3 regions of the Parendozoicomonas sp. 209JJ7-1 genome follow, and region 3 is predicted to be linked to each of the others. Evidence: predicted binding sites of a transcription regulator. Region 3 holds the regulator's gene; each other region holds the start of a gene.
The links. Region 3 encodes sigma-54, which starts transcription at its own class of promoters, with help from an activator protein. Its sites were predicted from a motif close to TGGCACNNNNNTTGCTNT; they were not measured.

Region 1: the regulator sigma-54 is predicted to act here: its motif matches at 1,220-1,237, upstream of glnA (glutamate--ammonia ligase).
Region 2: the regulator sigma-54 is predicted to act here: its motif matches at 2,091-2,108, upstream of glnK (P-II family nitrogen regulator).

What each region holds. Positions count from the first base shown of each region.
Region 1 is NZ_JBYVJU010000004.1:215,832-219,085, forward strand. Features, by position in the region: gene thiI (tRNA uracil 4-sulfurtransferase ThiI) at 1-787, opposite strand, end outside; gene glnA (glutamate--ammonia ligase) at 1,379-2,785, shown strand; gene ACY2RQ_RS06040 (SGNH/GDSL hydrolase family protein) at 2,926-3,254, opposite strand, start outside.
Region 2 is NZ_JBYVJU010000006.1:76,614-79,867, forward strand. Features, by position in the region: gene ACY2RQ_RS07685 (sensor histidine kinase) at 1-3, shown strand, start outside; gene ACY2RQ_RS07690 (ammonium transporter) at 80-1,351, opposite strand; gene glnK (P-II family nitrogen regulator) at 1,511-1,849, opposite strand; gene ACY2RQ_RS07700 (hypothetical protein) at 2,299-3,254, opposite strand, start outside.
Region 3 is NZ_JBYVJU010000003.1:153,997-157,250, reverse strand. Features, by position in the region: gene lptB (LPS export ABC transporter ATP-binding protein) at 1-695, shown strand, start outside; gene ACY2RQ_RS04215 (RNA polymerase factor sigma-54) at 865-2,349, shown strand; gene hpf (ribosome hibernation-promoting factor, HPF/YfiA family) at 2,506-2,811, shown strand; gene ptsN (PTS IIA-like nitrogen regulatory protein PtsN) at 2,830-3,254, shown strand, end outside.

The sequences.
Region 1 (3,254 bases), on a different contig from region 3:
CCATCTGACTGTTATCAATTTTGGTCAGAATCTCTTCCACAACACCTTCAAAGGGAATCGTGACAAAACGTACCCTGTGGGAAGCACCGTAACGGTCCCACAGGTAGTAGGCCACTTCCTTAACCGCCAGTTCATGGGCATGTCCACCCAGGTTAAAGAAACAGAAGTGGGTATTCAGGCCCCGTTTCATAGTCAGGAAACTGGAAACCGTGGAATCAAAGCCGCCGGAAATCAGTGACAGAACCGGATCCTGTGAACCCATGGGATAACCACCCAGGCCGGTATGGCGTTTAGTGATCAGGAACCAGCGGTTGTGCTTGATCTCAATCTCAACCTTAACATCAGGATTCTTGAGTTTTACGCCTGTGGTTTCTGTCGTCTGATTAAGTTCACCACCAACAAAACGTTCAATGTCGTTAGAAGTAAACTCATGGTTGCCATGACGCTTCACCCGAACACAGAAAGTCTTCCCGGCCAGCAGGGAGGCATATACGGGATAAACCTTCGCCAGAATATCGTCTTTATCAATCAGTGGGTATTCCGCCACTTCCAGGGCCTGGTGAATACCGGGAATACACTGAAGACGGTCCGCCAGAGTGGCAATATCAGCAGGTTCTGTCAGAGATGTTTCCACCTCGATCATATCCCACTGACCCGTCACCTCCAGACTCTCATCAAAAGAACGACACACTGTACGGATATTGCGGCGCAGCTGTTTGACCAGCTGCTTGCGAACCGGAGTACTCTTGATGGTGATTTCCGGGAACAGCTTGATAATGAATTTCATGAAAACGGGGTAAATCCGGACCAGAACAGGTTAATCGGTCATTATACAGAACTGCAGCGCGGCCAGCAGGTAATCTCCACTGCAAATACCTTTAGCCCTTTCGCCAGACGGCCACCAGATGCCTGAAATTCCTCCGTTACAGGCAGGCATCTTCATAATAAACGGTGTAGACTTGCTTCGGTTTACCGCAACGGGCCGGCAGTGAAGCGAATCATTACCGGAATGACCGGAAAAGGAGCACAGGGGTAAACCCGGGACAGCACCGCACCACAAAGGTGCACAAGCCAGTCCGGAGCGCCCATGGATGGTGCGAAAGTTTTGTAAAGCTCTGACATATAAATGGCGCGAAAGTTTTGTAAAGCTCTGACATATAAGAGGTGCACCAGGCCGTGCACCCGTATAAGACACGGGGTTATAGAGCTTTCAGCAGCCTGGCACAGGCTTTGCTAAACGATGTTTGGAAATCATGTGGAAACAGGCTGACCTGTCGGCTCTGCAAACCCGAGTTGACCGGCACGAACTGAAGCAACCGCGCTCCTGGTGCGGAACTCGGATTCAAGCGGTCCAGACAAACCCGAGGAATAGACAAAAATGTCCAACAAGACTCTTTCTCTGATCAAGGAACACGACATCAAGTGGGTTGATCTGCGCTTCACTGATACCCGTGGCAAGGAGCAACACGTATCTCTGCCGATCAGTGAAATCGACAGTGAGTTTTTTGAAATCGGTAAAATGTTCGACGGCTCTTCTATCTCCGGCTGGAAAGGCATCAACGAATCCGACATGATCCTGATGCCCGATGACAGCACTGCCGTTATCGATCCGTTCACCGACGAGAACACCCTGAACCTGCGCTGCGACATCATCGAGCCTGCCACCATGCAGGGCTACGAGCGCGACCCCCGTTCTGTTGCCAAGCGTGCTGAAGAGTACCTGAAGTCCACTGGTATTGGTGACACTGCTTTCTTTGGTCCCGAGCCTGAGTTCTTCGTATTTGACGACGTGAAATGGAAGATCGACATCTCCGGTGCTTCCTACGAAGTGAACTCCGAAGAAGCTGCCTGGGCTTCCAACGAGAAGTTCGAAGGTGGTAACACCGGCCATCGTCCCGGCGTTAAGGGCGGCTACTTCCCCGTTCCTCCCGTCGACTCCCTGCACGACCTGCGTGCCGCCATGTGTGCCGCTACCGAAGCCATGGGCGTTCCCGTAGAAGTACACCACCACGAAGTGGGTACTGCCGGCCAGTGTGAAATCGGTACCCGTTTCAACACTCTGGTACGCAAGGCTGACGAAACCCAGATTCTGAAATACGCTGTGCACAATGTTGCCCACGCTTACGGCAAGACTGCCACCTTCATGCCCAAGCCCCTGGTAGGCGACAACGGCAGCGGCATGCACGTACACATGTCCATCGCCAAAGACGGTGACAATCTGTTCGCTGGCGACGGCTATGCCGGCCTGAGCGAAACTGCCCTGTACTACATCGGTGGTGTTATTAAACACGCTAAAGCTATCAACGCTTTCGCCAACGCTTCCACTAACGCCTACAAGCGTCTGGTACCCGGCTTTGAAGCCCCTGTTATGCTGGCCTACTCTGCCCGTAACCGTTCCGCTTCCATCCGTATTCCCTACGTGAATACTCCGAAGGCCCGTCGTATCGAAGTACGCTTCCCTGACCCCACTGCCAACCCTTACCTGGCTTTCGCAGCCCTGCTGATGGCTGGCCTGGACGGTATCAAGAACAAGCTGCACCCCGGCGATGCTGCTGACAAGGATCTGTACGATCTGCCTCCCGAAGAAGCTGCTGAAATCCCGACTGTTGCTGCCAGCTTTGAAGAAGCCCTGAATGCTCTGGATGCAGACCGTGAGTTCCTGACGGCCGGTGGCGTATTCACCGACGACATGATCGACGGCTACCTGGAGCTGAAGCGCGAAGAGTGCATCAAAGTCAGCCAGACCACTCACCCTGTTGAGTTCGATCTGTATTATTCTTGTTAAGAGCCGATCTTGCTAAGAGCCAGTCCTGCTAAGAGCTTCCTGCGAACAAGCAGGGCCTTAGCAAAAACAATCGTCTAAAAACCCAAAAGGGCTGCCAACTGGCAGCCCTTTTTTCCAGGATAATTTTTCTGAAGCTGTTTTCAGATTTTCAGCAGTTTCCGGACCAGCCCCGGATCTGGAGCATCTACCCCCAACTCCTCATTTCCACTTTCAATAATAAGCTTATAGAGCTGTTCAGCCTTATCCCGGTCAAACCCCGAAGGTAAGCGACAATCCGTCCAGTAACCGTTCACACCCGCCATAACACACATATAAGCAGCTATATACTCATACGCTCTGGTTGTCGGGTGTATCATATCCCAGAAAAAATAACTCTCAGGATTATCACAGACCTGTACATTCCGGGCACGCATAATGGAAACACCTCCCGGGGCACTGCAACCATTAATACGAACATTTGTGCATCCCC
Region 2 (3,254 bases), on a different contig from region 3:
TAAAACGCCCTTCCGGTTTAACGGAAGGGCGTTTTCACAGGGCCGATTTAAAGTAAATCAAGTCTTACTTATTGGTGTCTTATTTGTTAGTAAATTCGGGGTAAGCTTCCATACCACACTCAGCCAGATCCACACCTTCGTACTCTTCTTCTTCGCTGACGCGGATGCCGGTGATAGCCTTGAGCACGCCCCAGACGATCAGGCTGGTTACGAATACCCAGGCGAAGATAGTCGCGGCACCAGCCAGCTGGCCAGTGAAGGAAACACCGGAGTTAGTGTAAGGAACAACCAGCAGACCGAACAGACCAACAACACCGTGTACGGAGATGGCGCCGACAGGATCATCCAGCTTCAGCTTGTCCAGAGCCAGGATGGAGAAGACAACAATCACACCACCGATGCCGCCGATCAGAGTAGCCTGAATCGGCGTAGGAGTACTGGGTTCTGCAGTAATGGCAACCAGGCCAGCCAGAGCGCCGTTCAGGCACATGGTCAGGTCAGCCTTGCCGAACAGCAGGCGGGCAGTAATCAGAGCGGATACCAGGCCACCGGCAGCGGCAGCATTGGTGTTCAGGAAGACCATGGCGACGCTGTTGGCGCTGGCAATATCACCCAGCTTCAGAACGGAGCCGCCGTTAAAGCCGAACCAGCCCATCCACAGGATGAAAGTACCCAGAGTGGCCAGAGGCAGGTTGGCACCGGGGATAGCGTTCACTTCACCGTTCTTGCCGTACTTGCCTTTACGAGCCCCCAGCAGCAGTACACCAGCCAGGGCAGCAGCGGCACCAGCCATATGTACGATGCCGGAGCCGGCGAAGTCGGAGAAGCCAAGGTCGCTCAAGCTGTACAGGTCAAATACTTTCTCGCCGCCCCAGGTCCAGGCACCTTCCATCGGGTAGATAAATGCGGTCATAACCACGGCAAACAGCAGGAAGCTCCACAGCTTCATACGCTCGGCTACAGCACCTGAGACGATGGACATGGCAGTAGCAACAAAAACCACCTGGAAGAAGAAGTCAGAAGCCTTGGAGTAAACCGCTCCGCCCTCAATGCCACCTTCGCGGCCGGAGAACTCTTTCAGGGTGTCTGCAACGTGAGTGTCGCCTACCAGTACGCTGTCCAGCAGTACACCACCGCCGTACATAATGTCGTAACCGACAATCAGGTACATGGTGCAGGAGATAGCGAACAGGGCAACGTTCTTGGTGAGAATTTCAGTGGTGTTTTTGGAACGGACCAGACCGGCTTCCAGCATTGAAAAGCCAGCGGCCATCCACATAACCAGAGCACCACACACCAGAAAGTAAAAGGTGTCCATTGCATACTGCAAATGGAAGATTTGATTTTCCACAGTCGTAAACCCTCAGGATCTTGGAATTATTCTTTTGAAATCATTCTTTTGAAATCATTCTTGCCGGCTAATGTGCCCCACCCCGGCATGTTTTTATTTTTGCTTATTCTTGGTGATCTGGCCCTGGGCGGGCCATGATCGAAAACTCGCTACGCTGGCTTAGATAGCCGCGGTATCGGTTTCACCGGTACGAATCCGGATAGCCTGCTGCAGTTCGGTAACGAAGATCTTGCCGTCACCGATCTTGCCGGTATTGGCAGCCTTGGTGATGGCTTCGATAACCTGGTCCAGCAGGTCATTACCAATAGCCACTTCAATTTTTACCTTGGGGAGGAAGTCCACAACGTACTCAGCACCACGGTACAGTTCGGTGTGGCCCTTCTGACGACCGAAGCCTTTTACTTCTGTCACAGTAATACCCTGTACGCCGATATCGGAAAGAGCTTCCCGAACGTCATCGAGTTTGAAGGGCTTGATAATGGCTGAAACTAACTTCATTGCACATCTCCTGAATGTTGCGCCGGCTTCCGTAATTTGAGCGGTTAACCTGGCTTTATTTTCCGGGGTGTCCTGAGGGGCAGGACAAGTTTACGCTTTTGTCTCTGGGGTTATAAGGGTTTTGCGCAGTCGCGCAGAACCGCTTTTTTGCAACCCACCACTTTAGCCCCTGCGAGCAATATCCCTTTTGTTATTGCCGTTTTAACCGTTCCTGCTCTTTGTTCGGCATCCTGTCTCTGAATTAGCAGTCATCGTGCCAGTATATAAAAGTGTAATTATTTCAATAGGTTGGTTTGTTTCTGGTATGGGTGAAAATAATTCCAGTGCAGCCAGTGTCTCGTGTTGGTGCGCGGTGTCACGGCACCGTTTCGTTTTTATGCACAATGCTGGTGCGTTTATGCGAAGGTTGAGAAAAACGTCTGGAATCGCAGCGGGGTATGTTCGGAAAGTTAAAGCCAATTATTTCGTACTGCAGGCTGTAAGTCTCTGGCAACACATCCGGCTATCAGATGCAGCCCAAGCATAAGGTAACCCAGCCCGAAAACCCCGCTGTTCCATCCCATTGAGTGACCATGCTTGGTTTGGAATTCTTCCCAGTCCTTGCCGATGGGGCACCATTCACCATAGATGTCTTCGGGAGGGGGAACATTGTTAATGACATGTTGCATCAGGCAGTCACTGTCGGGGGATTGTTTTGCTGTCCAGTAAAGGGTTTCCCGAGCCATTCTATTGCGCCACAGAAGGAACTTTTCCCGGGTTTCGAAATAGCTCGCAACCGTAAATTCTGCATTGCCCAATAACTGGCCAAGCATTGCGTCCAGGCTTTTTTCAACAAAAACCCCAAGTTTCTCAACAGCGTCAAGATTGCGGTAATGGTAATCAGGTTCATCTCTGTGGGCGCGACAGTAGTGCAGAACTGCGGCCACACTATATTCACTCAGGCCATTGAGAAATGCGCATCGCTGCCCGTAACCGGGAGGGTGAAATTCCGATCTTGCTGAATCCAGGTAGCTGGTGATATGAGGGTAAATGTTTGAATCACCCCAGTCCCGGAGCCCTGTCCAGCCCCAGTCGGACTGGTTTATGGCGATACTGTTCCAGCCAGCCATTGCTCCAGTAAATGAAAGTTCCTTGTTAAACAGGTGAATCAGGAAAAGTTCCCTGTTTTCATAACCTACATGGTGGTAGGCGTAAATTGTTGATGGAAAGATAACCCCGGCACTGGCCCATAAGCCAAGGTCACCGCAGGTTTTTACCAGCACGTCATCCAGTTCATGGAGAGACTTTCCTGGCAGCAAAGTATGAGCCAGATCGCTGTAATGTCTATCCCGGGTTGTAAAGGTATACAGCAGGTAATAAGTCTGCCCGCCAAGTGTCAGTGTCTCCAGCTCGGAAGAAAACTGCG
Region 3 (3,254 bases):
AAAGTTACAGCGGCCGCCAGGTGGTGCGCGATGTCTCCGTGTCTATCGAAAGTGGCCAGATTGTTGGCCTTCTTGGACCCAATGGCGCAGGCAAAACCACTTGTTTTTACATGATTGTGGGGCTGGTCCAGACCGAGTCAGGCGGCATACTGATCGATAATCAGGATATCACCGCCCTGCCCATGCATGGTCGGGCCCGGGCAGGTATTGGTTACCTGCCCCAGGAAGCCTCTATCTTTCGGAAGCTTACCGTCGCCGAAAATATTCTGGCCATTCTTGAAACCCGGAAAGGACTGAGCAGAAAAAAGCGCCAGGAGAAACTTGAGCAGCTGCTGAATGAGTTTAACATCCAGCATATTCGCGACAGCCTCGGCATGAGCCTGTCCGGCGGTGAGCGCCGCCGGGTTGAAATCGCCCGGGCGCTGGCGACTGAACCGTCCTTTATTCTCCTTGACGAACCTTTTGCCGGGGTAGACCCAATCTCGGTCACAGATATCAAGGAAATTGTCACTCATCTGAAGAATCGCGGCATCGGTGTACTGATTACTGATCATAATGTGCGGGAAACTCTGGACATTTGCGAACATGCCTATATTGTCAGCGAAGGTCATATCATCGCTTCCGGTGACAGCGATACGGTTATGGCCAACCAGAAAGTGCGAGATGTTTACCTGGGCGAACACTTCAGGATCTGAATAACCGGGCCGTACTGATGCAGCGGGTGACATACAGCTTTCAAATTCCCATCCGCTGCGAGTAAGATAGCGTTAACGCGGGATCAGGCTTAACCCTGATCGCTGACCGCAAAGCAGGGAGGTAAGAAGAATTGCTTGGACAGAGTTGTAGAAGCTGGATAACTATCCTATGAAGCCATCTCTGGAACTGAAAATTGGTCAGCAGCTGACCATGACACCCCAGCTGCAACAGGCCATACGCTTGCTTCAGTTGTCGACTCTGGATCTCCAGCAGGAAATTCAGCAGGCCCTGGAAAGCAACCCCATGCTGGAACAGGATGAACAGCAATCCAGCGAAGACGACGCCTCCAAAGACGCTATTACGGACGCCGGCCTGACCGATTTCAACGAAACAGCCAGAGCCGAAAAGCCCGACGAATCCAAAGAGACCCAGGAAGACTGGGCAGACTCCATCCCTTCCGACCTGCCCGTCGACAGCGGCTGGGATGATGTTTACCAACCCCCTTCATCAACGTCCTCTGCCAGCGAATATTCCGGTGATGATGTCGCCGCCCGTACCAGCACCAGTGAAACTCTGCAGAACCATCTTGAATGGCAGATGAACCTGACCCCAATGTCAGACACCGACCGTATAATCAGCATGTCTATCATTGACGGCATTAACGACAATGGTTATCTGACAACATCCCTTGAAGACATCCTCAGCGGCCTTGACCCGGAACTGGAGGTCGAAATGGATGAAGTAGAAATGGTGCTTCACAAAATCCAGCAGTTTGACCCTGTGGGCGTCGCCTGTCGTGATCTTCGTGAATGCCTGATCCTGCAGCTCTGCCAGCTGCCGGAAGCAACAGATGACGTGGTTAACGCCCACCGGATTCTTGATCGTTATATTGATTTGCTGGGCACCCGGGATTACACCACCCTGATGCGCCGCACACGCTTGAAAGAAAACCAGCTACGGGACGCACTTCAAGTCATTCAAAGTCTAACCCCCCATCCCGGCGCGGAACTGCAATCTTCTGAAGCAGAGTATGTAATTCCAGATGTGCTGGTTCGAAAGCACAAGGGGCACTGGATGGTGGAACTGAACTCTGATGCATCACCGCGACTGCGTATTAATGACAGTTATGCTTCCTTGATTCGCAAAGCCGACTCCAGCTCAGACAACACTTATCTAAAAAATCATCTGCAGGAAGCCCGCTGGTTTATTAAAAGCCTGCAGAGCCGTAATGATACTCTATTGAAAGTGGCAACTCGTATTGTGGAATATCAGCGGGGCTTCCTTGATTATGGGGAAGAGGCCATGAAGCCCCTGGTTCTCCATGATATTGCTGAAGCTGTAGAAATGCATGAGTCGACCATTTCGCGAGTAACCACCCAGAAATTCATGCACACTCCACGGGGTATCTTTGAGTTGAAGTATTTCTTCTCAAGCCACGTCAGCACCACATCCGGAGGAGAGTGCTCGTCTACGGCGATTCGGGCCATAATCAAAAAGCTGGTAGCCCAGGAAACTCCCAAAAAGCCCCTGAGCGACAGCAAGATTGCTGATATTCTGGGGGAACAGGGCATCAAGGTGGCCCGGCGGACAATCGCCAAGTACCGGGAAGCCATGAATATCCCGCCCTCCAACGAGCGCAAACGGCTGGTATAAGTGTGTGATTTGAGCTGTCCCAGCTCAAGGAAAGCCCGGATTTCTGCACCTTACAGGCAAAAGTCGAGACGGAGCAGAGGTCTGGTGATAAAATGAAAATGTCGGCCCGGTATGGAATTGCCGGGGCTGCTCAACCTGACACCAGGAGAGTAACGCATGCAAGTAAAGATCAGTGGTCATCAGTTCGACGTTACCGAAGCTCTGCACGACTATGTATCCAAAAAGCTGTCCAAATTAGCCAGTCACTTTGACGGAATCACCAGTGTTCAGGTCACTCTGAGCGTGGAAAAACAACGACAACTCGCAGAAGCAACACTTCACGTACGTAACGCGGATATGGCTGCCTCCTCTGAGCACGATGATATGTACGCAGCCATAGACCTGCTGACGGACAAACTTGATCGACAGCTATTGAAGCACAAGGAAAAAAACATAGATCGCCTGCAGGGGGCGTCTCACTGATCCCTGTTCCCTAATCTAATGAGCCTACGTAATCTTCTTTACCCCGGGCATGCCCTTTGCGGCGTGCAGGGGGCCAGCAAAAAGCGCACCCTGGAGTTTATCGCCAACCTGATCAGTGAAAGGCAGCCTGGCCTTGACGCCAAGGAGCTGTTTCACCAGCTGATCACCCGGGAAAAACTCGGGAGCACAGGTCTTGGTAATGGATTCGCACTGCCACACTGTCGTGTAGCGAATTGCGAAAAGCCCCAGGCTGTATTTATCCGGCTGGCTGAACCTATCGACTTCGATGCCGTTGATCGCAGACCCGTTGACCTGATTTTTGCCCTGGTTGTTCCTGAGAACGAAACGGAACAGCATCTGCAGTTCCTGCGCCAGATCGCCGAACAGTTCAGCAACTCCGCCCTTTGTGAAGCCCTGCGGGAAGCCGATAGCGGGGAAACACT